Regions from separate parts of the Hymenobacter oligotrophus genome, predicted to be linked through region 2. Evidence: riboswitches for the same ligand, from Rfam matches in the RefSeq annotation. Region 2 holds a riboswitch; each other region holds the start of a gene.
What was found. A riboswitch is a leader RNA that binds a small molecule or an ion and turns the genes downstream of it on or off. The one in region 2 is predicted to bind S-adenosylmethionine.
Positions count from the first base shown of each region.

Region 1 (7,155 bases), 1.4 Mb from region 2:
ATTTATTCGCTGATGAAGCCCGAATACGCTGCCGGTGCTGCGGCCGTTCTCATTTTGCTGGTCGGGCGCTTGTTCGATGGCATAACCGGCGTAAACGGGCTAATTGTGGTTACCTCGCCGCGCTACCGCTACGACCTTATATTCAACGCTACACTCGCGGTTCTTACCGTGCTGCTCAACCTGTTGCTCATTCCGCGCTACGGCCTAGGTGGCTCGGCAGCGGCTACCTCACTGGCGCTGGTGCTCATCAACGTGGCGCGCACGTGGTTTGTGTGGCACAGTTATGGCTTGCAGCCCTTCGACAAGCGCATACCGCTGTTGCTGGGCATTGCGGCCGTGGCCGGCGTGGTAGCCTGGCTGGTGCCCAACTTTACATCGGTTTGGCTGACAATGTTCGTCCGCTCGGCGGCGCTTACCGCGGTGTACGGCGGCTTGGCGCTTGCAACCCGCGCAGTGCCCGAAGCCACGCCGCTGCTGCAAAAAATCCTGGGCCGGAGCAAAGCGTAGCTTCGTCCGGCCCAGGATTTTTTGCAGGCCTAATCACGCGCAAAAGCAGCGCTTACTACACTGCCTCAACCGCCGAATTGGTTTCAATAACCACTTCGTCCTCAGCTGGCTCGCGAGTAAGACGCTGCAGGTAGCGCACCACCAACACCAACACCGCGGCAGCACCTAGGGCAGCCGCGGCCATGGGCAGCGTTGGGCCTTCGGACTTCGTTAACTGCTCAAGCACGTCCTTGTCGTTGCGAATCATGAATATGCCCAGCCACGCAATAAAGTTGTTTACGGCGTGCACCAGAATGCAGGCCCGCAACGAGCCCGTGCGGTAGTACAGCCACCCCAGAAACACACCAAACAAAGCCGCAGCCAACGACTGGGCCGGGTTGAAGTGGATAATGCCAAACAACAAGCTGGTTTGCAGAATGGCCTTGGTGGGGCCGTAGTTTTTCATCAGCCCGGGCAACAATACGCCCCGAAACAGCCACTCCTCGAATACCGGCGCCATTACGCACAGCACCACAAACGACAGTAACGGTTGCGTTGCCAGTTGCAGCAACGCCTTGGGCAGCGCCCAGGTTGGCAAGCCCAACCACTCCACCGGAGCGCGTACGAGTAGCAGAGCGGCCCCTGCCAGGGTAAGAATGGCATATAGCCCGGCGCCATCGTAGCGGCTTTGCCAGCTCGCGGGCACCACGCGGCTTGGGCCGGCGTAGCGCTTCAGAAACCAAACCAGCAGCGCCGGCGCTATGGAGGCTATTGCCAGGCCGTAGCGCTCGGCGTCGTCTTTCGGCAGCCAATTGAGCAACAGCAGCATTGGGATGCCTGCAACCACCGAAGCGAGCAGATACCAGCCGAGCACCGCCCAGCTTTCGCCGTACGTGGGATATGCTTTTTTGGCGCGGCGCGAGGCGGCGGGCGCGGCCATCATGTAGGGTTCTTGCGGAAAAACGTGTTCCATTGCTTAAGAATATCAGGCCCAAAATACAGGCAAAAGCACAACGGGCCAGCAGCGCTGCTGCTGGCCCGTGGCAAAAGCAAAGGCAAACCCTAGGTAATCAAAGGGCCCACAGGCTTAAGCAACCGTGTTGCCCACGGGCTCGACGGTGGAATTCACCAGCTGTCCTTGGCCCAGCTTGCTGTTCTTTTTGCCGTACGCGAAGTAGATGATCAGGCCAATTGCCAGCCACACGAACAAACGAATCCAGGTGTCCTGGGGCAGCGAGAACATCATCACCAAGCAGGTAACGATGCCCAAAACCGGCACCACCGGCACCCAGGGCGTGCGAAACGCGCGCGGCGCGTTGGGCTCGCGCTTGCGCATGATGAGCACGCCTACGCATACCATCACGAAGGCCAGCAATGTACCGATGCTGCACATTTCGCCCACCACGTGAATGGGCACGAAGCCGGCAAACAGGCTAATGAACAAGCCCAGCAGCAGGCTCGATTTGAGCGGCGTCTGGAACTTGGGGTGTATTTGCGAGAACACCTTTGGCAACAGCCCATCGCGCGACATGGAGAAGAACACGCGGCTTTGGCCTAGCAAATCGACCAGGATAACCGAGGTGTAGCCGATCAGAATGGCCCCGATGATGGCCGTGCTTAGCCAGCCGTAGGGTGTTTTTTCGATGGCAATGGCCACCGGCGCGGCGCTGTTCTTAAACACGGTGAAGTTGGCGAGGCCCGTCATAACGTAGCCGAACAGCACGAACAGCACCGTGCACACCAGCAGCGAGCCAATGATGCCGATGGGCATGTTGCGCTGCGGGTTCTTGGCTTCTTGCGCCATGGTAGCCACAATATCGAAGCCGATGAACACGAAGAAAACCACGCCCGCCCCGCGCAAAATGCCGCTCCAGCCAAACTCGCCGAAGGTGCCCGTGTTGGCCGGAATGTACGGGTGGTAGTTGGCCGGGTCGATGTACTGCCAACCCAGAGCAATGAACACCAGCACCACCGACACCTTAAGGGCCACCACAATGGCATTAAACCACGCCGAGCCCTGCGTGCCGCGCGCAATAATGGCCGTAATGGCCAGCACAATGAGCACGGCGGGTAGGTTAACCAAGCCGCTCACGGTGCTGCCATCGGCCAGGGTAGCCGTTTCCCACGGCGACATCATGAGCTGCGGCGGCACGTGGAGGCCGTACTTGCTGAGGAACTTGCCCAGGTAGTTCGACCAGCTAATGGCCACGGTAGCGGCGCCCACGGAGTACTCCAGCACCAAATCCCAGCCGATAATCCAGGCAAATAGCTCGCCCATGGTGGCGTAGGAGTAGGTGTAGGCCGAGCCGGCCACCGGCACCATGGAGGCAAACTCGGCGTAGCACAAGGCCGAAAAGGCACACCCGATGGCAGCAATTACAAACGACAACGTGATGGCCGGGCCGGTGTGGTTGGCGGCAGCAATGCCCGTGAGCGAGAACAAGCCCGCCCCAATAATTACCCCTACCCCAATGGCAATGAGGTTGAACGGACCTAGGCTGCGCTTAAGCGTGTGCGTGCCGCTCTCTGCGGCTTCTTGCCGCAGCAGCTCCAATGATTTTTTAAGCATACAATGGTTGGTGCACGCGCTGCTGCACGTGCGAACGAAAATGCGCCGTGGCGCTGCTCCTGCCCTTGCTTAATGCAGCTGGGCGGGCAGCCGACCGGCAAATAGGAAAATGGTTACCGCAACGGGTGGGCGCGGCGTCAAGCAAGCCCTAGGTAGCTGCACTGGCGCTTAGGCGTGGCAGCTCGGCCTGGCCGCGCCGGCTGGCCTCAACAACAACAGCAACATGCGCAGCCAAGCCCATGCGCAGCCAAAGCAGCGCGGTTTAGCAAGCGAGGTGCAGAAGCACGGTGGAGACCAGAAACGGGGAAGTGGCAGAAAAAGCCCACAGCTACTTGTTTTTATATGGTCAGGAATTGGCACCGTTCCGGATGATCCGGAGGGTTGCCGGCGCTTCAGGGAGCCTGTCTCTCCACGCCTCTGTATAAAAACAATCCTTCAGAGCAAAGAATTGATGGGGCAAAGGTAGCCTGCAAACCGCCGATTGTGCAAACGCCCCGGTGCGCCTAGGTGCTTGGCGCCGCTCAGGAGGCCGGCAGCCGACGCATGCGGTAGCAGCTCATGGCCGTGTCGCCGAGCTGCTCGAGCAGGCGGTAGTTGGCGAGCAGGCCCACGGCTGCCCCCACCACGGGCAGCAATTGGGCCAGCTTGGCCAGGTCGATGTAGTCGCGGTATTCTTGCTGAAAGGTGCGCCAGTCGAAGGCGTTGACATCGGCGGGCAGGGTTTGGCGGTAGGCCTCCCAGTTGGCCAAGCGCTGGTACACCTCGTTGCGGGTTTGCTGGCTGCTGAAGGTTAGCTGAAACACGTGCAACAAGAACAGGCGCTCGGTGTAGTCGCGCACGTCGTGGCCGTAAAGTGCGGCAATGTCGAAAAGCAGTTTAAGCTTGATGCCGAGCAGCAGCGGAAAATCGGCCAGGCTCAGCAAAAACCCGCCCGCCCCGGTAACGGCACCCTCGGCGGCGGCGGTGTTGCGGTAGTACTTGATGCGCTGGCGCACCGCGGCCTCGCGCTGGGCCAAGGCCGCGTGTTGCAGGGGTTGCCGCGTGGTGTGCATCGAGCCGAACAGCACGCCGCGCACCATTTGCTTGATAGCCGTGGTGAGTGCTTGGTGCACACGCTCGGGCAGCAACGCGTTCAGGCGGGTTTGCACGTGGCGCGCAAAGCGGTTGAGGGCCGAGGGCGGCCGCTGCATGCGCTGCTGCCACGCGCGAAGCTCTTGGTAGGCTTGCTGTTCGTCGGGGGTCATGGGGCGAGTGGCTTGGATTACGCAGCCGCGGGTACCCAATCTTACCCAAGTTGGCAGGCGGGGGTTGGGGTTTGCCGCTACATATTAGCCGATTTACCCGTTTATTAGCGCCTCGCTGACAAACCCACTACCCCCTACTGGTTACCTCATGAAACCTGCTTTACTCTGCTTGTTGCTGTGGTTGGGAGCCTCAGCCGTGTACGCCCAAAAACGCCCGGCCAAGCAGCCGGCACCGGTTGCCAAGCCCGCTCAGCCTGCTGCGCCCGTCGCGCCACCCCCTGCCCCGGCCCCCGTGCTGTCGGAAGCCGAGCAAGTGGTGCAGCGCCAACTGGAGGCCTACAACGCCCGCAACCTCGATGCCTTTGCGGCCACTTACCACGAACAGGTGGAGCTGCTTACGTTTCCGGCTGTGCTGCGCTCCAAAGGCATAGCCAAGCTGCGCGAAGGCTACGGGCAGTTTTTCGCCCAAACGCCCGACCTGAATTGCCAGATTGTGCACCGCACGGTGCTCGGCAACAAGGTTATCGACCACGAGCGCGTAACGGGCCTGCCCAACGGCCAGGTGCTGGAGGCCGTGGCCATTTACGAGGTAGAAAACGGCCTGATCCGGCGCGTCACGTTTGTGCAGTAGCGCCTACTTCAGGCTGTAAATTCGCTCGATGATTTCCACCACTTTCAGTCCGTCGTGGGCGTTGGTGGTGGCTACGGTTCGGTGCTGCAAGGTGTCAATCACGTTTTCGATGAGGTGCACGTGGTTGGCGGCGCTGCCTTGGTAAGTGCCGTAATCGTTGGCGGGGTTGGTGCGGGGCAGCGCGGGCAGTTGGTAATTGCGGATGTGGCAATACTCCACCTTGTCCATGTACTGGCCCGCAATGCGCAGGCTGCCGTGCTCGGCCACCACCGTAATGGAGCTTTCAAGGTTACGGTCCCACACGCTGGTGCTGTATTGCAAGGTGCCGCTGCCGCCCCGTACCAGATCGAACGCCACAAGGCCTGAGTCTTCGAACTCGGTAAGCTCGTGGTGGTTGAAGTCGCGGAACCGGGCCTCGATGTTGGTGATGTCGCCAAACACCCAGTACAACAAATCGACGAAGTGGCTGAACTGTGTGAACAGCGTACCGCCATCGAGGGCGCGCGTGCCGTGCCAGCTGCCGGGGCGGTAGTAGCGGGTGTCGCGGTTCCAGAAGCAGTTGATTTGCACCAAGTAAATCTGCCCTAGGTGGCCTTCGTCGTACACCTGCTTGAGCCAGGCGGCAGGCGGCGAGTAACGGTTTTGCATCACCCCAAACACCAGCCGGTTGGTTTGCTGCGCCGTTTGCACAATGGCTTCGGCATCGGCGCGGCGCAGGGCCAGCGGTTTTTCTACCACCACGTGCAGGCCGTGGCGCAGCGCCTGCGTGGCCTGCTCGGCGTGCAAATAATTGGGCGTGGCCACGGTCAGCACATCGGCGGCGGGGCCTTGCCCTAGGTACTCCTCGAGCGAGGCAAAGCACGGCACCCCCGCAAACTCGGCTGCCAAGGCCGCGTGCAGCGCCGCATCGGTGTCGATAAGAGCCACCAAACGCGCCGCGGGGCTGCGGGCTACCAAGGCGGCGTGGCGCCGGCCAATGTGCCCGGCCCCGCAAATCACAAAACGAACAACCGGCAAGGCAGCCGCGCCCAAGCCGGTACCGGAGGTACTTGCAGCAAACACGCCGCAAGCTCCGAAAAAAGCGGCTTCCGACGAGCCTTGTTCATCATAAGATAAACGCGCGAGGGCTCCGCAGCAACCGCCGCGGAGCCCTCGGCCCTAAAAGCCACGGCCCGACCTAGAGAATGCGCTTGAGCTCCTCGAAGCTGCCATTGGATACCGAGCGGTTGGTGCAGCCCAGTTGGCGGGCACTGTTCTGGATGCTCGTAACGCGCGAGCCGGGGTTGGGGTGCGTGCTCAGGAACTCAGGCGAGCGGGCACCGCCCTGCTTTTCGGCCTTGATGAAGAAGCCCGCGGCGCCGTCGCAGGCGTAATAGCGCGTGCCGTTGAGGTACACGGTAGAGTACTTATCGGCCTCTTGCTCGAAGGTGCGGCTGAACTTGAGCTGGCCCAGGCCGGCGGCAATTTGCGTGAGCATGTTGGGGTTTTTGCCCAGCACCACCCCCATCAGCAGGCTGATGCCGTACTGGCGCTGCAGCAGCTGGGTGCTGTGGCGGCGGTCGGCGTGGGCAATTTCGTGGCCGATTACGCCCGCCAGTTGGCTTTCGTTATCGAGGAACTTGATGAGCCCCGTAAACACGTAGATGTGGCCGCCGGGCGTGGCAAACGCATTTTGCATCTGGTCGTCCTTGATGATCTTGACATCCCAGGCAAACTGGTTACGGTACTTGATGTTGCCGTTGTCAAGCACGCGCTTCACCACGCCGTCGAGCAGCTGGTAGGCGCGGGCGTTGCTGCCGCGCGACAGCAGCTGGCCTTTGGCTTGGTAGAGCGAATCGGTTTGGTGGGCCACCTGCGCCCCCAGGGCAATGTCCTGGTCGACGGAGAAAATGTTGAAGCCCTGGTGCGGTTTGTTGATGGCGGCGGTGGTGAGGCCGGCTAGTGCCGTGAGGCCCGCCAGCAGGCCAAGAAAAGAGCGGGTCATGTGCGTGGTAATCGGGTTGATGACGACGAGTTGTACGGGCGCAAGAAAAAACAGTGCCAGCCGCGCTCAACCTTGCGCCCAGGCTTGCACCACCTCCGCTACGTAGCTCACCTGCGCAGCCGGCATGGCCGGGTGAATGGGCAGCGAAAGCACCGTGCGGCACAGCTGATCGGCCACCGGAAACGCCCCCGGCGAGTAGCCTAGGTGTTGGTAAGCCGGCTGCAGGTGCAAGGGCGTTGGG
Region 1 covers NZ_CP032317.1:1,478,245-1,485,399, forward strand. Annotated here, with positions in the region: gene D3Y59_RS06245 (oligosaccharide flippase family protein) at 1-507, shown strand, start outside; gene D3Y59_RS06250 (CPBP family intramembrane glutamic endopeptidase) at 563-1,459, opposite strand; gene D3Y59_RS06255 (amino acid permease) at 1,574-3,055, opposite strand; SAM riboswitch class I at 3,391-3,483, opposite strand; gene D3Y59_RS06260 (EcsC family protein) at 3,577-4,299, opposite strand; gene D3Y59_RS06265 (nuclear transport factor 2 family protein) at 4,448-4,930, shown strand; gene D3Y59_RS06270 (Gfo/Idh/MocA family protein) at 4,934-5,947, opposite strand; gene D3Y59_RS06275 (M48 family metalloprotease) at 6,108-6,914, opposite strand; gene D3Y59_RS06280 (DegT/DnrJ/EryC1/StrS family aminotransferase) at 6,981-7,155, opposite strand, start outside.
Region 1: another riboswitch for S-adenosylmethionine. It lies ahead of D3Y59_RS06255 (amino acid permease); the one in region 2 lies ahead of metH (methionine synthase).

Region 2 (7,155 bases):
AGGCCGCTGAGGCCCACAATGTCGGCCTGCAGGCGCTGGGCTTCGTCGATGATTTTCTCCAGGGGCACCATCACGCCTAGGTCAATCACCTCGTAGTTGTTGCAAGCCAGCACCACGCCCACAATGTTTTTACCGATGTCGTGCACGTCGCCCTTCACGGTGGCCAGCAACACTTTGCCGGCCGTTTGGCGACCCACACCGTCGGCAGCGGCGGCGTCGCGCTCGGCCTGCATGTAGGGCTCTAGCCAAGCCACCGCGCGCTTCATCACGCGGGCCGACTTTACCACCTGCGGCAAGAACATTTTGCCCGCGCCGAACAGGTCGCCTACTACCGTCATGCCGGCCATCAGCGGGCCTTCAATAACGGCTAGCGGCCGCTGCAGCTGTTTCAGGGCTTCTTCGGTATCGGCCTCGATGTGGTCGGTAATGCCTTTTACCAAAGCGTGCTCCAAGCGCTTCTGCACCGACCAGCCGCGCCACTCTTCGGCCTCGGCTACCGTGGCGGCGGCGCTGCCCTTGGTTTGGCTGAGCTTGTCGGCTAGCTGCACCAGTCGCTCGGTGGCGTCGTCGCGGCGGTCGAACAACACGTCTTCCACGGCCTCGAGCAGGTCCTTGGGCACTTCGTCGTACACGGCCAGCTGGCTGGGGTTCACGATGCCCATATCCAAGCCGGCCTTGATGGCGTGGTACAAGAACGCGGCATGGATGGCTTCGCGCACGGGGTCGTTGCCGCGGAAAGCAAACGACACGTTGCTGACGCCGCCGCTGGTGAGGGCACCGGGCAGGTGCTGCTTAATCCAGCGCACCGCCTCGATAAAGTCGATGGCGTAGCGGCGGTGCTCCTCGATGCCCGTGCCGACGGTAAGGATGTTCGGGTCGAAAATGATGTCTTCGGGCGGGAAACCTACCTCCTCGGTGAGGATGCGGTAAGCGCGCTGGCAGATATCGATGCGGCGCTGGAAGTTATCGGCCTGGCCCTGCTCGTCGAACGCCATTACGATAACCGCGGCGCCGTAGGCGCGCACCAAGCGGGCGTGGTGCTTAAACACTTCTTCGCCCTCTTTCAGCGAAATAGAGTTGACGATGCTCTTGCCTTGCGTGCACTTCAGGCCGGCTTCCAGCACCTCCCACTTCGAGGAGTCGATCATGATGGGCAGGCGGGCCACATCGGGCTCCGAGGCCAGCAGGTTGAGGAAGTTGGTCATGGCCTCCACCGAGTCGAGCAGGCCTTCGTCCATGTTCACGTCGAGCACCTGCGCGCCGCCTTCTACCTGGGCGCGGGCTACGGCCACGGCCTCGTCGAACTGGCCCGAGCGAATCAGGCGGGCGAAGGCGCGCGAGCCCGTCACGTTGCACCGCTCGCCCACATTCACGAACAGGCTCTCGGGGTGAATGTTCAGGGGTTCCAAACCGCTCAGGCGCGTGGCCTTCTTTGAATGAGCAATGAGCAATGAAGAATGATCAATGCCGCTCAAGGCCGCCGCTTGTTCATTGCTCACTGTTAATTGATCATTGATTTTACGCGGCGGGTAGCGGTCGACGAGCTTTGCGGCCTCGGCAATGTGCTGGGGCGTGGTGCCGCAGCAGCCGCCCACCACGTTCACGAGGCCTTCCTGCAGGTATTCTTCTAGCACGGCGGCAAATTCCTGGGCCGATTCGTCGTAGCCCCCGAAGGCGTTGGGCAGGCCCGCGTTGGGGTAAGCCGAAACGTAGCAGTCGGCTAGGCGGCTCAGCTCCTGCAGGTATACTTTCAGCTGCTTGGCACCTAGGGCGCAGTTCAGGCCGATGCTCAGGATGGGCAGGTGGCGCATGGAGTTCCAGAACGCCTCCACCGTTTGGCCCGACAAGGTGCGGCCCGAAGCATCGGTGATGGTGCCCGAAATCATGATGGGCACCACGCGGCCGCCTTCGTCGAAGAAGCGTTGGGCGGCAAACAAGGCGGCTTTGGCGTTCAGCGTGTCGAAAATAGTTTCGATCAGCAGGGCATCCACGCCGCCATCAACCAAGCCCTTAATCTGCTCGAGGTAGGCCACAGCCAGCTCATCGAAGGAAATGGCGCGGAAGCCCGGGCGGTTTACATCGGGCGAAAGCGAGGCCGTGCGGTTGGTGGGGCCAATGGCACCGGCCACAAAGCGCGGGCGCTCGGGCGTGCTGTACTCGTCGGCGGCCGAGCGGGCCAGCCGGGCGGCCTCGTAGTTCAGCTCGTACACAATGTGCTCGAGGGCGTAGTCGGCCTGCGCAATGGTGGTGCCCGAAAACGTGTTGGTTTCAACCAGGTCGGCGCCCGCGGCAAAGTACTCGGCGTGCACGCCGCGCACCACGTCGGGGCGCGTCAGACACAGCAAGTCGTTGTTGCCGCGCAGGGGCTTGGGATGGTCCCGAAACCGCTCGCCCCGAAAATCATCTTCGGTAAGCTGGTGGCGCTGCAGCATGGTGCCCATGGCGCCATCGAGCACGATGACACGGCGGGCGAGTAGCTCGGCAAGCGGGGAGGCGGGAACAGTAGGCATGGGGTCTTTCCGGATTAGCGATGGATGCGGGCGCGTATCCGGAAAGCCTAGGGGCCGCGAGGGCTCTGGTTCCGCTCATCTTCTCCGAACGCCGCTTAGTGGCTTCGGAAGGGAGTTAGCACCTTGCCGCAATGGCCGGTTGCTAAGACGTCGTCGGGCCCAGTCCCTCAGTCTTTCTGGATAAGCACCACGAAGATAGCGGCAGCTGCGAGCTTTTGCAAGAACTCACGTGTAGCTCAACATCAATTGCAGGCAAATCATTTGAAAGTATAAATATTAAATTGTAAATTATTGGTAGGAGAAGCGGGCGGAGTACTATGGAAACAACTTACCAGCAGCGTACATCATTAGCTGCCACTGGGCGCCGCGTTAGTGCCCTATGGTGGCTGGCGCCGGCTGCGGCCCTTGTGGCGGCGGCCTTAAACATCGGTATTTACTACGCCGCCACGGCCACGGGCTTGCTCCCCACCAACCTGCGCGAACCCACCGGCGGCACCATTGGCCCGGGGCACGTAGTTATGGCCTCGGTAGTGCCTGCGTTGCTGGGGGGCGTGCTGATGGCGGCGCTCATTCGGTGGGCCGATCGGCCGCTGCAGGCATTTACCATCGTGGTGGTGGGCATTTGCCTGCTCTCGATGGCGGGGCCGGCTGCTATTCCCGGCAATACCCCCAGCGGCGTCGCGGTGCTTGGCCTGATGCACGTGGTAGCGGCCGGGGTGGTGTGGCTGTTGTTTAGCCGCGGCGCGCGCACCTAGGGCCCTAGGTGCGCCAAAGCCCCTGCCAGCGGCAGGGGCTTTGGGGTGTATGCAACAAGTGCCCGCGGAGGGGCTTAGTCTTTCTTAACGCAGTTGGGCACGGTTTTGCCCCCTTTCTTCTTGGTGCCTTCTTGCTCGTAGCCTTTCCAGCACGGATCTTCTTTCTTGTGGGTAGCGGAAGCGGTTTTTTTGGTAGGCATGGCGGTGTGATTTAGGTGTTTGTAATACAGATGTTTACGGTTGATTGACGCGTTGGTTCAAGAATCCGGCAATAGTGCAACTCGAATAGCAGCCGCAGCACCTGCCTACCGGCAAACCGCTATGTTTAAGCCATGCAACACACCTCGTGGTTCACGATAGGATTTGGGCTGCTAATGAGCAACGCAGTGCAAGCGCAAAGCACGGCTCCGGCAACGGGCAGCGGGCTGCGCGCCGAATACTACCTAGGCGAGCATTTCGAGCAACGGGCTCACACGCGCATCGATCCGCAGATCAACTTCAACTGGAATTTTCAGTCGCCGGCGCCCGGGGTGCCGGCCGAGAATTTTTCGGTGCGCTGGATGGGCTACTTGCTGGCGCCGGTATCGGGCGTGTACACCTTTCATATAGCCGTTGACGACGGCATGCGCGTGTGGCTCGGCAGTAACAAAATCCTCGACGAGTGGCGCTACCAGCCCGAAGTGCAAGCCACCAAGCAAGTGCGCCTGCAGGCCGGCGAGTACTACGCGCTGCGCGTCGAGTACTTTCAAGGCACGGCGCCCACCCGGGCCTACCTAGGGTGGGTATTGCCAAACCAGGAGCCCGAAAAAACCGTCGACAACTTGTTTGGGCTGCTGCCCGCGGTGCAAAACCCCGCGCCGGTGCCCGCGCGCTATTTGTTTAGCCGCAACCCCAAGGCAGCAATTGCGGTGGCGCCGCCTGTGCAACCGGCACCCCAGCCGGTTGCGGCGCCGCATTTACCGACCGGGGCGCGCGTAAGCCCTGCGCCCGGCGCGGTAGTGGCGGGGCGGCGCCCCCAACCGCGGCCTGCCGCCAGGGCAGCCGCTGCGGCCGCTAAGCCAGAAGCCACCACCGCAGCACCCGCCAAGGCAAGCTTGAGCGAACTGCACAAACTGCCAGTGGGTGCTGCGGTGGAGCTGCAGCATTTGTACTTCGAGCAAAGCAAGGCTCGGCTGCTGCCTTCCTCGCTGCCCGAAATGGAGCGTTTGGCGCAAATTCTGAAAGACAACCCCGCGCTGCGCCTCGAAATAGCCGGCCATACCGATAACGTGGGCGACGCGAACCTGAACCAACAACTCTCGCAGCAGCGGGCCGAGGTAGTGCGCGACTACCTGGTGCGGCAACAGATTGCGGCCGAGCGCCTGCTGGCCGTGGGCTACGGCGGCACGCGCCCCGTGGCCAACAACGCCGATGCGCAGCAACGTCCCCGCAACCGGCGGGTAGAGGTGGTGGTGCGATAGGTGGCCGGGCCGGTTTGCAGCGGGGCAAGCCTACCGTGGCCGGCACCCAACCGCCGCGCTCCGGACCGGGGTTTAGGGCCCGGGCACCTAGGGCAGCGTGTCGAGCAGCTTCAATAATCCTGCTTAATACAGGGCAAAGCTTTGATTGAGTTGAAATATTTTTAGCTTAACGGCCTCGTGCTCAATCTCTCAACCCCAAGTAGTGCCCATGTACCAATCTGCCAAAACTCCGCTTTCCTGGCTTGTGCTGGGGGCAGCTGGCTTGCTGGCTTTGGCCTCTGCCTCGTGCAGCCAAAAAACCACCTCCGCGGCTACCCAAGCAGCACCGCCCGCCACGGCCACGGCCGCACCCGCCGCCGTGGCTGCGCCCGCCTACCAAATCCCGGTCGACTACTACACCCTGCCCAACGGGCTGAAAGTGGTGCTGTCGCCCGATAAAACCGCGCCGCTTGCCACGGTGGCAGCTTATTACAACATTGGCTTCCGCAACGAGCCCAAAGACCGCACCGGCTTTGCCCACCTGTTCGAGCACATGATGTTTCAGGGTTCGCAGAACCTAGGCAAAATGGAGTTCATCCAGTTGGTGCAGAAAAACGGCGGCGTGCTCAACGGCTCTACCCGCTTCGATTTCACCAACTACTTCGAAACGGTGCCCGCCCACAAGCTCGAAACCATGCTGTGGGCCGAAGCCGACCGCATGCGCGGGCTGGCCATTACGCAGGCCAACCTTACCAACCAGCAAGGCGTGGTGAAAAACGAAGTGCGCGTAAACGTGCTCAACCAGCCCTACGGCGGTTTTCCGTGGCTCGATATGCCGCAGTACGCCAACAAAAACTGGTACAACGCCCATAACTTCTACGGCGACCTGAAGGACCTCGACGCCGCCACACTCGCCGACGTGCAGAAGTTCTTCAAAACGTATTACGCCCCCAACAACGCGGCGCTGGTGGTGGTCGGCGACTTCGAGCCCGCCCAGGCCAAGCGCTGGATCGAGCAGTACTTCGCGCCCATACCCGGCACGCCCCAGCCTGCGAAGGTCGACCTGGCAGAGCCGCGCCAGGAAAAGGAGCAGCGCTTCACCAAAGACGATAAGCTGGCCAACAAGCCCGCCTTGGCCTTTGCTTACCACATGCCCGAGCGCAACTCGCCCGAGTACTACGCCATGATCCTGCTCGATCAGCTGCTGCTGCAGGGCAACGACAGCCGCCTCTACCAAGCCATGGTGCAAAAACGCGGCTACACCGACAACGTGGGCGGCGGCATCAACTACCTAGGCAACCAGTTTAACTACGCCGGGCCCATGCTCTGGATGGGCAACCTCACGCACGATCAAACCGTGAAGGCCGACTCTGTGGTGGCCGTGCTCGATCAGGAAATCAGCAAGCTGATGCGCCCCGGCGGCGTTACGCCAGCTATGCTGGATTTGGCCGTGGTAAAAATGCGCTCCGGCTTTTATGACCAAGTAGGCGGCTCCGACGGCTTCGGCCGCGCCGATATGCTGGCTTCGTTTGCGTTGTTCGACAACAACCCCGCGCGCATCAACACCTTGGAGGCGGAGTTCCGGAAAGTAACGCCCGAGCTGATGCAGAAAACCGCCCAAGAGTACCTGCGCCCCACCAACCGCACCGTGCTGCTGATTAACCCATTGGCCAAAAGCTAGCATACGCAAATAGCGCGGACTTTGGCTATGCCGACCTTCGGTTGTAGTCCACAGCCCCCAGACAGTAATTTCTGCTTGTTCACCTAGGGCCCCACGCCCAGGATTACCGCCAGAAGAACGCGGACTGAAGTCCGCGCTACACCCCCTCAACATCCCATGAAACCACTATACCTAGGATTACTTGGTGCGGCCCTGCTGCTGGCCACGCACACGCAGGCGCAGGATCAGCCCAAAAAGCAAACCCCGCCCGAAGGCGGTACACCTAAAGATTTTTCCCTGCCCGCCAAGGAAGAGTTTAAACTCGACAACGGCATGCAGGCCACGCTGGTGCCCTACGGCAACGTTCCCAAAGTAACCGTAACGCTGGCCGTGCAGGCCGGCAACGTGCACGAGCCGGCCGGCCAAACGGGCATTGCTGATTTGCTCGGGCGCATGCTGCGCGAAGGCACCCGCTCGATGTCGGCGCAGGAAATGGCCGAAAAAGTGGCTCGCATGGGCGGCTCGCTCGATGTCAGCGTCGGCTCGAACCAAACCATGATTTGGGCTTCGTCGCTGTCGGAGTTTGGGCCGGAGCTGGTAAACCTGCTGGCCGAAATGGTGCAGCACCCCACGCTGCCCGCCGCCGAGCTGCCGCGCCTCAAAACCGACTTTAAGCGGCAAGTGGCCCTGATGCGCGCCCAGCCCAGCACGCAGGCGCAACAGAAGTTTTTGAAGGCCATGTACCCCGACCACCCGTACGGCAACACGCTCCCCACCGACGCCGAAATCGA
Region 2 covers NZ_CP032317.1:2,927,532-2,934,686, reverse strand. Annotated here, with positions in the region: gene metH (methionine synthase) at 1-2,510, opposite strand, end outside; SAM riboswitch class I at 2,583-2,697, opposite strand; gene D3Y59_RS12550 (DUF6069 family protein) at 2,828-3,265, shown strand; gene D3Y59_RS18765 (hypothetical protein) at 3,340-3,465, opposite strand; gene D3Y59_RS12545 (PA14 domain-containing protein) at 3,640-4,725, shown strand; gene D3Y59_RS12540 (M16 family metallopeptidase) at 4,934-6,385, shown strand; gene D3Y59_RS12535 (M16 family metallopeptidase) at 6,542-7,155, shown strand, end outside.

Region 3 (7,155 bases), 1.8 Mb from region 2:
ATTGTGTAATCAATACCAAGTACCCAAGTCTCAATACTAAGTACCCAAGACTGAATACTCTATGCCAATCACCAAAACTTGATGTACAGCGCCGACACCATCAGCAAAATGAGCACGATGAGGAAGGTGTTTTGCGGGCTTACGCGGAACATGGCGGCATTCAGTACCAAGGCTTTGGGATTTACCCTAGGTCCGAACAGGCTGATAACGACCATGAGCGCTACCGTGAAAAAGAACGACCACCCCATGCTGACCAGGAAGGGAATTTCGTACGCGCCCTGCGCATTGCGGAACGCCGTGTAGAGCACCGTTTCGGGCCCGAACAGCGCGGGCGCGTAGTTGTTGAACAGCACCGACAGCAGAAAACCCGCCAGAATGCCTGCCACGGCGGCCGGAGCAGTGGTGCGCTTCCAGAACATGCCCAGCACGAACACGGCCACAATGCCGGGCGAGATGAAGCCCGTGTATTTCTGAATGAACGTGAAACCGCCTTCGCCGCTGATGCCGAGCACGTCTTTCCACGTCAGGAAAACGGCCAGCAGCATGGCCGCAAAAATGGTCAGGCGGCCCACCCACACCAGCTGCTTTTCGTCGGCCGATGGGTTGAGGTAGCGCTGGTAAATATCGAGCGTAAAGATGGTGGAAATGGAGTTGGCTTTGCCGGCCAGCGAGGCGACGATGGCGGCCGTGAGGGCGGCCAACGCCATGCCCTTCAAGCCGTTGGGCAAAAAGGCAAGAATGGCCGAATAGGCGTTGTCGGGGTTGAAGGCGCCGGTGGAGGCCATTTCGGCTTGCAGGCCGCCGTTTTTGTGCAGCACGTAGGCCGCAATGCCCGGCAGCATCACGATGATGGGCATGATAAGCTTCAGCAAACCCGCGAACAGGATGCCCGTGCGCGCCGTGTTGAGGTCGGCACCTAGGGCGCGCTGCGTAATGTACTGGTTGCAGCCCCAGTAGTTGAGGTTGGCCACCCATTGCCCGCCGGCGTACATGGCCAGGCCCGGCAGCGCCAGGTACCGCGCGGTTTCGGCCGCGGGGGCGTTGGGGCCGGGTTTCTCGAAGATCATGTGAAAGTGGTCGTCGGCGTCGTTCATCATGGCCGAAAAGCCGGCCAGCACATCGTTGCCGAGGCCAAACTTTTGGCTGACGAGCGTGAGGGCGATGTACGTGGTAGCCAGGCCGCCCACGATGAGCACCGTTACCTGCACCACGTCGGTGTAGCCCACCACCTTCATGCCACCCAGGGTCAGCAGCAGCGCAAACACGGCCAAAGCCAGCAGGATCAGGTGAAAACTCTCGCCGCCCACGATGTTGTTGATGGCCAGCGCCCCTAGGTACAAAATGGCCGTGAGGTTGACGAGCACGTAGAGAAACAGCCAGAACACGCTCATAATCAGGCTAAGCGTGGCGTTGTAGCGCTGCTCCAGAAACTGCGGCATGGTGTAAATCTTCTCGCGCAGGTAAATGGGCATGAAGAACACCGCCACAAAAATCAGGATGAGCGCCGCCACCCACTCGTAGGCCGCAATGGCAATGCCCTGCACAAAGCCGCCTCCCGACATGCCGATGAATTGCTCGGCCGAAATGTTGGAGGCAATCATCGACGCGCCAATGGCCCACCACGTGAGCGAGCCTTCGGCCAGGAAAAAGTCCTTGGAATCGGCCTCGGCCCGCTGCTTGCGCCGGTAGATGTAGTAGCCGTACAACGACACACCCACGAGGTAAACAAGAAAGACCAGCAGGTCGATAAGAGCTAGATCGTTGCGCATACGGCGGCTTGTGAAATCGGAAAGTACGGGCGGTGCTGCGGCCGCCAAAATGCGTAGAAATATAAGCGCGCCGGCGCAGCTACCACCGGCCCGGCCGCCAAAAACTGCAGGCTGCCGCTCGGTTCGCAATTGACTTATCCCTAGGTGCCGCGCCTGTACTGCTGGGCACGGCAGCAGCGCCCATAAGGCATTTAGCAACAACACAAGCCCTTACCAAACAACACGTTATCAATCGGTGCGCCGTAATATATGGCCGACATTTGGCCGATACCCGCCGGGGCCTGACCTTTGCCTTTTCGTTTATTTACGCATACACCACATATGTTCAATTTTAGCCGCCGTAACCGCCGTTTGGTATTGGCTACGGCCCTGCTGCTCGCCGCTCCGTCGTTGCTGTTTGCTTGGGGCAACTGGGGCCACCAACGCATCAACCGCGCGGCCGTGCTGGCCTTGCCGGCTGCCATGCGCACGTTTTTCTACAACCACATCGATTACGTGGTGACGGAATCGGTTATTCCCGATTCGCGCAAGTACAGCATCAACGACAAAGCCGAGTTTCCGCGCCATTACATCGACCTGGAGGAGTACGGGCCCGTGGCCGACATTCCGCAAGCCGCGGCCGACGCCTACAAGAAATACGACGCCGAAACCCTCGACAAGCACGGCCGCCTGCCGTGGTACATGCAGGACATGCTGGCCAAACTGACCACGGCCATGAAAAACCAGCGCAAGGACGAAATCCTGTTCCTGGCCGCCGACCTGGGCCACTACATCGGCGATGCGCACCAGCCGCTGCACACCTCCTCCAACCACGACGGCCAGCGCACCGGCCAACGCGGCATTCACGCTTTTTACGAGTCGCAGCTGCCCGAGCAGTTTGGCAAAAACTACAACTTCAAGCTCGCCGAGCCAAAGCTGATCCAGGACCCCGTGGCCGAATCGTGGCGCATTATCGCCCAAAGCCACGCCGCCATCGACACGATGCTGACCATCGAGAAAAAGCTATCGGCCGAAACGCCCAAAGAGGCGCTTTACGTGCTGAATGCCGATGGTCAGGTGAAGAAAAACGTGTTCAATAGCTGGGTGCACACGCCTACCTACTCGGCCGCTTACCACAAGGCGCTCAACAACATGATTGAGCGCCAGATGCGCAACGCCGCCCAAACCACGGCTAATTTTTGGTACACCGCTTGGGTTAACGCCGGCAAGCCCGACCTCACGAAGCTCGACAGCGAATACACCACCAAAAGCAACCAAAAAAACCTGCAAACCGAGCTGAAACTGATTCAGAAAGGCAAGCTCGTCGACTTTTCCTCCTTCGCCGAATTTCCGGCCAACTAGGGCTTTTTAGCCGCCTTTTCAGCCGCGAAACGCACCGAGCAATTGGCCGTTTCGCGGCTTTTTTGTTGCCGAAAACCCAACGGCCAGGGCGGTTCGTTGCGAAGAATATTTGTGTTTTCGGGAAACGCTGCTATACCTTTGCAGCACCAATTCTTTCCGACCAAAGGATTGTTTTTATACAGAGGCGTGGAGAGACAGGCTCCCTGAAGCGCCGGCAACCACCCACGGGGTTACTCCCGGGAACGGTGCCAAGTCCTGACCATATAAAAACAAGTAGCCGTGGCTTCAACTACCCGCACCGCCGCTTTTCGTTCTGCTACCACCGCCCCCAGCCTGCGCCCGGCGCAGTGTTGCTGCCTGGGCCTGGCAGTTGCGGCGTGTTGTTGTTGAGCCGGCTCCATACCCCACTCCCTTGCTTGCTGCTTAGCTGCTAGGTGCTTTGGCACCTAGGGCGTAGTGCGCGGCTATGCTGCCCCAGCCAGCCTTAATCGCGCTGCCGTTGGTTTGCATAGCCTTTTGATACCTAGGCTTTTCGTTGGATAGCCTGCGGGGCGCAGCAGCACACTTTCTTACTTCTGGTTGCCCGATGCACCGCTTTGCGACGCGGGCATTGCGCCGCTCCGGCATGGCTCGGACGCGGGGCGCTTGCCGGCTCACGGCTGCGCCCCGCGCAAGGCCACCTAGGTGTTTCAGCCGATAACCAGCCCGGCAGCTCGTTGCAGCGGCCTTTCCTCCCGACACACATCTTCTTCATTTCTGCTACACATGGCACAATACCCCAAGCCCATAGGAATTTATTACGAGCACCCCGAATGGTTTAAGCCGCTCTTCGCCGAGCTCGACCGCCGCGGGCTACCCTACGAGAAAATCGACGCCGCGCACCACCTATTCGACCCTTCGGAATCGGAAAGCCCGTACGCGTTGGTAATCAACCGCATGAGCTCCTCGGCTTACCTGCGCGGGCACGGCCAAGGCATCTTCCACACGGCAGGCTTCCTCACGCACTTGGAGCGCCTAGGTGTGCGCGTCATCAACGGCACGGTGGCCTCGGGCATCGAAACCAACAAAGCCCGGCAGCTCGATTTGTTGGCTGGTTTGGGGCTGAAGTTTCCGAAGTCGCGGGTGGTGAACCACGTGTCGCGCATTCCGGATGCCGCCAAGGAGTTGAGCTTCCCGTTGGTGGTTAAGGTGAACATCGGCGGCAGCGGCGCCGGCATCGTGCGCTTTGATACGCCCGAAGGCCTGCAAGCCGCCGTTGATAACGGCCAGATTGACCTAGGCATCGACCAAACCGCCTTGGTGCAAGAATTTGTAGCGCCGCGCGGCGGCCATATCACCCGCGTCGAGACGCTGAACGGCAAGTTCCTGTACGCCATGAAGGTGTACACCACCGGCACCAGCTTCAACCTGTGCCCAGCCGAAATCTGCCAGATTCCCGACGAGCCCGCAGCGGAAGGCGAGTTCTGCCTTGCCCAAGCCCCCAAGAAAGGCATTCAGGTAGAAGCTACCACGCCGCCCGCCGAAGTTATTGAGGCCGTGGAGCGCCTGGTAGCCGCGGCCAAAATCGACGTGGGCGGCATCGAGTACCTCGTCGACGACCGCACCGGCGACGTGCTGTTCTACGACATCAACGCGCTGTCAAACTTCGTGGCCGATGCCGTGAACGTGGTTGGCTTTGACCCCTACGCGCTGTTTGTCGACTACCTCGAGCAAGAACTGAAACTGGCCACCGAAAAAGCCCTGGCATAATGCGTTACGGATATTGGATGCCCGTATTTGGCGGGTGGCTGCGCAATGTTGAAGACGAAAACATGCGCGCCGATTGGGACTACATGAAAACGCTGGCCCAACGCTCGGAAGAACTCGGCTACGACCTCTCGCTTATCGCCGAGCTGAACCTCAACGACATCAAAGGCGAAGAAGCGCCTTCGCTCGATGCCTGGAGCACGGCCGCGGCGCTGGCAGCCGTTACCAAAACGCTCGAGCTGATGGTGGCCGTGCGGCCTACCTTCCACTCGCCGGCGCTGCTGGCCAAACAGGCCGCCAACATCGACCACATCAGCGGCGGCCGTTTGTCGCTGAACGTGGTGTCGTCGTGGTGGCAGGACGAGGCCAAGAAGTACGGCGTGCATTTTGAGCAGCACGACGACCGGTACGCCCGCACCGCCGAGTGGCTGCACGTAGTCGACAACCTCTGGAAGCAAGACCACTTCTCCTTCAAGGGCAAGTACTACGAGGTTACCGATTCCATTCTGCAGCCCAAGCCGGTGTCGCGCCCGCGGCCGTTCCTGTACGCCGGCGGCGAATCGGAAGCCGCCAAAAACCTGATTGCCGCCCAGTGCGATGGTTACGTAATGCACGGCGACGAGCCAGAGGCCATCGGCCGCCGCATCCGCGACTTACAGGAGCGCCGCGACCGGCTCGGTTTACCGCCGATGAAGTTCGGCGTGGCGGCGTACAGCATTGTGCGCAACACCGAGCAGGAGGTGAAGAAAGAGCTGGAGCGCATCACCAACGTGAACGGCTCGGCTGCCGGCTACAAAAACTACCAGCAGTGGCTGGCCGGCACGCAGCTCGAAAAGCAGGTTTCGCTGCAGGATTACTCCGTCTCGAACCGCGGCCTCCGCTCGGGCCTCACGGGCACGCCAGATCAGATTGCTGAGCGTGTTGCGCAGTTTGAGGCAGTGGGCGTTGACCTGTTCCTGCTGCAGTGCAGCCCGCAACTCGAGGAAATGGAGCGTTTCTCGGAGGCTGTTATTCAGGTGTTGGCCTAGGGCCAGAGCGCACTGTGTTGCTAACCGGCGTTGCGGTTGCGGAATACTCCTCCGTAGCTGCAACGCCGGCTGTTTTCGTACCGGCCGCTAATGCCACCTAGCGACGCGCCAGCTTTATGTGCCCGGTGCAACGCTTGGTGAGTTTATTACGCCTTATGGAAATTATTGGCTTGCCGACCCCGACTGTTCGGCCTAGCAGCCGCGTACTCAGCATTTAGCGCCCGCGGCTAACTTATTGAAGACTGTTGTGCTGGTTAACATGCACAAACGAATTAATTACGAATATTTTCGTATTTGTATGCAACCATGATCTGCTAGCTCTGTCAGTTGGCCTGAAGTACACCAATACCACTCTTAAGCCAGCTACCCATGAAGCTACTGTTTACTAACGGCCGCTCGTTGCTGATGCTGGGCTTGCTTACCACCGCGCCGCTTTTTCGGCCAGCAGCAGCCCAAAACGCCCCCGCTACCGCCGAAGTGGCCAAGCCCAACCGCGGCACCGGCCGGCTTACGGGCACGGTAATCAACGCGGCCACCAACCAACCGGTGGAATTTGCCAATGTTGGACTTATCGACGTAGCGACAAACAAAGCCATAGGCGGTGGTACCTGCGACGAGAAGGGCCGTTTCATTCTTAGCAACATCGGGGCAGGTACCTACAAGCTCAATGTCAGCTTTGTGGGCTTTCAGGCCAAAGTGATGGAGCATGTGGTGTTTGCCACGGCCGATGCCAACGTCGACCTAGGCAACATCAGCCTGGCAGCGGCGGCGCAACAGCTTAGCGAGGTGAAGGTGGTGGGCGAACGGGAGCTGGTGGAAAACAAGATCGACCGCATTGTGTACAACGCCGACAAGGACATCACCAACAACGGCGGCACCGCGGCCGATGTACTGCAAAAAGCTCCGCTGCTCAGCGTCGATATTGACGGCAATTTGCAGTTGCGCGGCTCGGGCAACATTCGGGTGCTCGTAAACGGCAAGCCTTCCACCATTCTGGCCAACAACCTGGCCGATGCGTTGCGCCAGATTCCGGCCGATCAGATTAAATCGGTGGAGGTGATTACCTCGCCCTCGTCGAAATACGACGCCGAGGGCACGGCCGGCGTGGTGAACATCATCTTGAAAAAGAGCAACCTGGAGGGCGTAAACGGCTCCGTCAACGGTGCTGCATCCAACCGGGGCGCCTTCCTGAGCAGCACCGTAAACACGCGCCGCGGCAAGCTGGGCCTGAACACCAACGCGGGCACCAACATGTTTTACAACGTGGCCCG
Region 3 covers NZ_CP032317.1:615,507-622,661, reverse strand. Annotated here, with positions in the region: gene D3Y59_RS02540 (sodium:solute symporter family transporter) at 69-1,769, opposite strand; gene D3Y59_RS02535 (zinc dependent phospholipase C family protein) at 2,091-3,110, shown strand; SAM riboswitch class I at 3,282-3,380, shown strand; gene D3Y59_RS02530 (ATP-grasp domain-containing protein) at 3,876-4,859, shown strand; gene D3Y59_RS02525 (LLM class flavin-dependent oxidoreductase) at 4,859-5,884, shown strand; gene D3Y59_RS02520 (outer membrane beta-barrel family protein) at 6,254-7,155, shown strand, end outside.
Region 3: another riboswitch for S-adenosylmethionine. It lies ahead of D3Y59_RS02530 (ATP-grasp domain-containing protein); the one in region 2 lies ahead of metH (methionine synthase).